Rhodobacter capsulatus SB 1003: one gene and its partner. The protein of the gene in region 2 interacts with the protein of the main gene of each other region in a pairwise test. Links are inferred from orthologs where the notes say so. Each region holds a gene or a part of one and is shown on either strand. Other genes may lie near its edges.

Region 1 (3,287 bases), 250 kb from region 2 along the record:
GCCTTGCACGACCAGATCATCCCCGATCGGTTGCAACAGCGGAATATCGCCGTCATCAAGCAGAAATACCCGCAAATCGGCCCGTTTCGCCCGCTCGATCGCTCGTGCAACCCCGATCGCTTCGACCTGATCCTCGGTATCGCGCAACCCTGCCGTATCCAGCAAGGTCACCGCAAGCCCCGAAAGATCCATCCGAACCTCGATCACATCGCGCGTGGTCCCGGCCACTTCCGAGGTGATCGCCGCTTCTCGCCCGGCAAGCGCGTTCAGAAGCGTCGATTTCCCGGCATTCGGCCGCCCGACGATCGCAACTTCAAAGCCTTCCCGCACCCGTTCGGTCACCGAAATCCGGCCGATTTCCGCCGAAAACTGCGCCGCAACCTCGGACAGCAGCGCAAAAGCCTCCGGCGTCACATCAACCGGCAGGTCTTCATCGGCGAAATCGATGCAGGCCTCCATCAGCGCCGCCGCCCGGATCAGCTTGCTGCGCCAGGTCTCGACCATCCGCCCGACCGAGCCCGACAGCACCGCCAAAGCCTGTTTCCGCTGTGCCTCGGTCTCGGCCTCGATCAGATCCGCCAGCCCTTCGACCTGCGACAGATCCAGCCGACCGCTCTCCATCGCCCGCCGGGTGAATTCCCCGGGCTCGGCCAACCGCAAAAACCCCAGTGACCCAAGCGCTTTCAGAACCGCCGCAACCGTGGCAAGGGCGCCATGCAGATGCAGTTCCGCCGATTCCTCGCCGGTGAAGCTGCGCCCCGCCTCGAAACACAGCACCAAAGCTTCGTCCAGCGCATCCGCGCCGATCCGCAACAGCCGAACGGCGGCCTGCCGCGGCGCGGGCAGACGGCCGCACAGGGCCGCCACCGCCTCCCAGGCGCGCGGCCCGGACAGGCGAATGACAGCAACGCCGGCCTTGCCGCGGCCGGATGCCTGCGCATAGATCGTGTCCATCGAAATCCCTCTCGGGGCAACGATACCTCAGCCGTTCATCGAATCGAAGAACTCGCCGTTGGTTTTCGTCTGCTTCAGCTTCGAAATCAGGAATTCGATCGCATCCGTGGTCCCCATCGGGTTCAGGATGCGGCGCAGCAGATAGGTTTTCTGCAGGTCTTTCTGATCGACCAGCAGATCTTCCTTCCGCGTACCCGATTTGAGAATGTCCATCGCCGGGAAGACGCGCTTGTCGGCGACCTTCCGATCCAGCACGATCTCGCTGTTGCCGGTGCCCTTGAATTCCTCGAAGATCACCTCGTCCATCCGCGAGCCGGTGTCGATCAGCGCCGTCGCAATGATCGTCAGCGAGCCGCCCTCTTCGATGTTCCGCGCCGCGCCAAAGAAGCGCTTCGGCCGCTGCAGCGCATTCGCATCCACACCGCCGGTCAGAACCTTGCCGGAGCTGGGCACGACGGTGTTGAAAGCCCGCCCAAGTCTTGTGATCGAATCAAGCAAGATCACAACATCTCGCTTATGTTCCACCAGACGCTTGGCCTTTTCGATCACCATCTCGGCCACCGCCACGTGCCGCGTCGCCGGTTCGTCGAAGGTCGAGGAGATCACCTCGCCCTTCACCGAGCGCTGCATGTCGGTGACTTCCTCGGGACGTTCGTCGATCAGCAGCACGATCAGGTAGCATTCGGGGTGGTTCACCTCGATCGAATGCGCGATGTTCTGCAGCAGCACGGTTTTCCCGGTGCGCGGCGGTGCCACGATCAGCGAGCGTTGCCCCTTCCCGATCGGCGCCACCAGATCGATGATCCGCGCCGAGCGATCCTTGATCGTCGGGTCTTCGATCTCCATCTTCAGCCGCTCGTCGGGATAAAGCGGCGTCAGGTTGTCGAAGCTGACCTTGTGACGCGCCTTTTCGGGATCTTCGAAGTTGATCTTCTCAACCGCGGTCAGCGCGAAATAGCGTTCATTCTCGCCCGGCGCGCGGATGATCCCCCAGACGGTATCGCCGGTGCGCAGGCTGTATTGCCGGATCATCTCGGGCGACACGTAGATGTCATCCGGGCCGGGCAGATAGTTCGCCTCGGGCGAGCGCAGGAAGCCGAACCCGTCCTGCAGCACTTCCAGCACGCCATCGCCGCCGATCTCGACCCCTTCCTCGGCATGCTCTTTCAGGATCGAGAACATCATCTCGCCCTTGCGCATCGTCGAGGCGTTTTCGATCTCCCAGTCCTCGGCCATCGCCAGAAGGTCCTTGGGGCTCTTCGCCTTGAGATCGGAAAGGTTCAAACGTTCGGTCATCTCGCATCCATCCGCGAAAGGCGCCGGGACCCCTCGGGGCGGCGCAGCATGGGTCAGGGTTCGGCAGAACCTGCGGCCGGACGGCCGGGGCTGCGGCGCTTCTACGCCCAAAGCCCGCGGCGAGTCAACGAAATCAGAACTTCACGATCACCGCGATCACGATCAGGAACATCAGCAGCGTCGGCACTTCGTTCATCATCCGCCATTGCCGACCGGCCAGATCATTCGTGCCATCGACGAATTTGTGCCGGGCCCGTGCCAGGAACATGTGAAACACCGTCATCGCGATCACGCAGGCGCCCTTGATCCAGGGCCATTGCATGCTCCAGTCGATGATGCCGGGCGTGAACACCAGGCAAAGCCCGAAAAACCAGGTCGAGATCGCCGCCGGGTTCATGATCGCCTTGAGCAGCATCCGTTCCTGATGCTGAAACAGCAGGTCCATCTCGCTGCCACGGACGACGCCCTGCTTTTTCAGGCCTTCGACGTGGTAAACGTAAAGCCGCGGCAGATAGAACAGCCCCGCCATCCAGGCCAGGACCGACATCACATGCAGCGATTTCGTCCAGAAATACCAATCGGAAAGGAAATCCGTGACGAGTTCGAACATCTGTGCCTCCTGTGTCGGCTTCTTCTTAAGAATAATTCTTGAAAAGAAAAGATGTTGATTTTGTAGGGGCTGTGGACAGTGTGGATAGCCCGGTTTTCCAGACCTTTTCCCAAGCCTTGAAAGCTCTGCAAGCCAGATTGCAAAACCCTGTTGATAAGCTTTCGATCTCGTTTCAGATCAACGGCTTGCGTGGTTGATACCGAAGGGGACGGATTGGGGGCGTTCCGTTTTGTTCTTGTGGGTTGCGGCACTTCCTCACATCTGCCCTCTCGGCCTTCCCACATGCGGAGAGTCTCCTTTCGTTCCTTGACAAACGCGCCCCTTCCCGGGGAGGAAATCTTGCGCCCCCCTTTCTCCCCAGGCGTCGCCCTCCGGTTTTCCCAACGGTGGTCCACATGCTGGCCCCCCTTGTTCTGGCCTCTTCCTC
Region 2 (3,236 bases):
CGATCGGTTCCCGAGAGATCGCCCGAGGCAGCAGCCCCGGAAATTCTCGTTCCCCATCTCGGGAAGGACTTACGGGGGAGACCCCCACCCTCCGTCTCGGACAGGACGGGGCTTTTGCAAGCCCCGTCATTCGCCGGTTTCCCGGCAAATTCTCAGCGGGCCGCGGCCGAGGTCAGATCGACCGTCACGCCCGGACCCATGGTCGAGGACAGCGACACCTTTTTCAGATAGGTGCCCTTGGCGCCCGCCGGTTTGGCTTTCGACACCGCGTCGACAAAGGCACGGACGTTGTCCGCCAGCTTGTCCTCGGCGAACGAGACCTTGCCGATGCCGCCGTGGATCACGCCGGCCTTTTCGACCTTGAACTGCACTTCGCCGCCCTTGGCCGCTTCGATCGCCGTTTTCACGTCCATCGTCACGGTGCCGACTTTCGGGTTCGGCATCAGGTTGCGCGGCCCGAGGATTTTCCCCAGACGGCCGACGAGCGGCATCATGTCCGGGGTGGCGATGCAGCGATCGAAATCGATCTTGCCCTGCTGGATGGTTTCCATCAGGTCTTCCGCACCGACGATGTCGGCCCCGGCGGCTTTCGCCTCGTCAGCCTTGGCGCCGCGCGCGAAAACGGCGACGCGGACGGTCTTGCCCGTGCCGTGCGGCAGCTGCACCACGCCGCGGACCATCTGGTCGGCGTGACGCGGGTCGACGCCCAGGTTCATCGCGATTTCAAGCGTTTCGTCGAACTTGGCCGAAGCCGCCGACTTGATCAGCTTGACGGCCTCTTCAACCGAAAGGTTGGCCTTGCCTTCGAAAGCGGTCCGCGCAGCGGCCGAACGTTTACCGATCTTGGCCATGGCTTACCCCTTCACGTCGATGCCGACGGACTTCGCCGAGCCGAGGATGATGTTGATGGCGCCCTGAATGTCGTTGGCGTTCAGGTCTTTCATCTTGGCTTCGGCAATCGCCTTCACCTGCGCGGCGGTCACGGTGCCCGCGACGACATGGCCCGGCTTGACCGACCCTTTCGGACGGTTGCGCTTGCCCACCGGCTTCAGGCCGGCCGCTTTCTTCAGCATGAACGAAGCCGGAGCGGTCTTCGTTTCAAAGGTGAAGCTCTTGTCGGCGTAATAGGTGATGATGCACGGAACCGGCGATTCCGGCTCCAGTTCCTGCGTGCGGGCGTTGAACGCCTTGCAGAATTCCATGATGTTGATCCCGCGCTGACCCAGCGCCGGACCGATCGGCGGGGAGGGAGTGGCTTTCCCCGCCTTCACTTGCAGCTTCAGCTGCCCGATGACTTTCTTGGCCATGTGGCCCTCTCCTTTTCACTGCCGCCCCACCATGGGGCGAAGTTTAGTGGTCAGGCGGTCGCCCGCCTCCCACGCATCCCCTCAGGCGGTTTTCGACACCTGAGTGAATTCCAGCTCGACCGGCGTCGGCCGACCAAAGATCGACACCGTGACCTTGAGGCGGCCCGCGGCGTCGTCCACTTCCTCGACCATGCCCGAGAAGCCCTCGAACGGGCCGTCGGTCACGGAAACATTCTCGCCGATCTCGAAGCGAATCAGGTTGCGCGGCGCGACGACTTCGCCGGTCGGGCCCTGACGGTTCAGGATCGTGTTCACCTCGCTGTCCCGCATCGGCGTCGGCTTGCCCTGCGGACCCAGGAAGCCGGTGACGCGGTTGATCGAGGTGATCGCGTGATAGCCGCGGTCGGTCATGTCCATGCGCACCAGCACGTAGCCGGGCATGAAACGCCGCTCCGACGTGACCTTCTTGCCGCGGCGGATCTCGATCACTTCTTCGGTGGGAACCAGAACTTCCTCGATCTCGTCCCCCAGGCCCTTGTCGATCACGGCCTGTTTGATCTGCTCGGCCACCTTCTTCTCGAAGTTCGAGAGAACGGAAACCGAATACCACCGCTTCGCCATCAACCTGCCTCTTTCCCCCCGGCGGCGAGCGCCGAAAATTTTGTCTGATCAACGGTCTTGCCGTTGCTCACTCAACAAAGAACGGCGCGCATCATTCGAATCGATGCACGCCGGTTCTTGAGTGTCGTGCCCGTTTAGCCTTGCCCGCCCCGTATTTCAAGGGCTTCGATGGCCTCAGATGAACATTGCCTTGATCCCGAGGTTGATCACCCAATCCACGAGGGAAAAGAAGATCGCCGCCACCATCGCCATGGTCAGCACCATGACGGTGGTCAAAACGACCTCGCGCCGGGTCGGCCAGGTGATCTTGCCAACTTCCGAGCGCACCTGGCTCAGGAACTGGATCGGGTTTGCCATGCTGCTTCCTCTCATGCGACGGCGCCGGGATACGCGCAGATGCGGCAGAATTCAAGCGCGTTGCGCGGTTCCGCCCGACACCGAAACGAACCCGCAGCCTGCGGCGTGATCCGATTTCAGCAAGTGAAGGATGGCAGGAGTTGGGGGACTCGAACCCACGACCCTCGGTTTTGGAGACCGATGCTCTACCAACTGAGCTAAACTCCTGTGCCTGCCGCGTCACTACATATCTTGTGCGGGGCCGTCAAGCGGGTGCCGGCGATCTGCGCACAGTTCCCGCGGTCCAATTCGACGCAGCCCCGCGGGCGGCGCCGCAACTCCTGCTTCCCAAAAGCGCGTTTTTCCTGTAAGGGCGCACAATCTGCGACGTGAGCCCAATCCCCCCGGGCGCATGCGAAGGATTGGGGGGCGGCGGCAATGGGGCCGCCATATGCCGGGAGACATGGGAAGGTCCCATGCGTGCTCCCAGACAGGAAACGCTGATGTTCAACGTTACGAAAAAATCGATCCAGTGGGGCGGCGAAACGCTGACGCTGGAAACGGGCAAGGTTGCCCGTCAGGCCGACGGCTCGGTCATCGCCACTCTGGGCGAAACCTCGGTCATGGCCAACGTCACCTTCGCCAAAGAGGCGAAGCCGGGGCAGGATTTCTTCCCGCTGACCGTGCATTATCAGGAAAAATACTACGCCGCCGGCAAGATCCCCGGCGGGTTCTTCAAACGCGAGGCGCGTCCTTCGGAAAAGGAAACGCTGGTCTCGCGTCTGATCGACCGTCCCTGCCGTCCGCTCTTCGTCCCGGGCTTCAAGAACGAAGTGCTGGTGATGGCCACCGTTCTGTCCTGCGATCTGGTGAACGATCCCGACATCGTCGCGATGATCGCCGCCTCGGCCGCGCTGACGATCTCGGGCGTGCCCTTCATGGGCCCGATCGGCGCCGCGCGCGTGGGCTTTG

The links.
Region 1: the proteins of nusG (region 2) and rho interact in binary tests that used the Escherichia coli proteins (3 or more experiments, as listed by UniProt). The link is inferred for Rhodobacter capsulatus SB 1003 from one-to-one orthologs.

Annotation. Positions count from the first base shown.
Region 1 is NC_014034.1:73,729-77,015, forward strand. The notes cover bases 117-3,087. They hold rho (transcription termination factor Rho), read right to left. Parts: upstream 2,251-3,087; coding sequence 982-2,250; downstream 117-981. Other genes in these bases: mnmE (tRNA uridine-5-carboxymethylaminomethyl(34) synthesis GTPase MnmE), read right to left, coding at 117-954; RCAP_RS00330 (CopD family protein), read right to left, coding at 2,384-2,860; RCAP_RS19465 (hypothetical protein), read left to right, coding at 2,899-3,057. Outside these bases: more of mnmE, read right to left, coding at 1-116; RCAP_RS00335 (Maf family protein), read left to right, coding at 3,256-3,287. UniProt on the Escherichia coli protein: Facilitates transcription termination by a mechanism that involves Rho binding to the nascent RNA, activation of Rho's RNA-dependent ATPase activity, and release of the mRNA from the DNA template.
Region 2 is NC_014034.1:322,163-325,398, reverse strand. Bases 159-3,078 are described here. They hold nusG (transcription termination/antitermination protein NusG), read right to left. Parts: upstream 1,929-3,078; coding sequence 1,389-1,928; downstream 159-1,388. Other genes in these bases: pnp (polyribonucleotide nucleotidyltransferase), read left to right, coding at 2,768-3,078; secE (preprotein translocase subunit SecE), read right to left, coding at 2,103-2,285; rplK (50S ribosomal protein L11), read right to left, coding at 855-1,307; rplA (50S ribosomal protein L1), read right to left, coding at 159-851. Also shown: more of rplA, read right to left, coding at 153-158; more of pnp, read left to right, coding at 3,079-3,236. UniProt on the Escherichia coli protein: Part of the processive rRNA transcription and antitermination complex (rrnTAC). The complex forms an RNA-chaperone ring around the RNA exit tunnel of RNA polymerase (RNAP).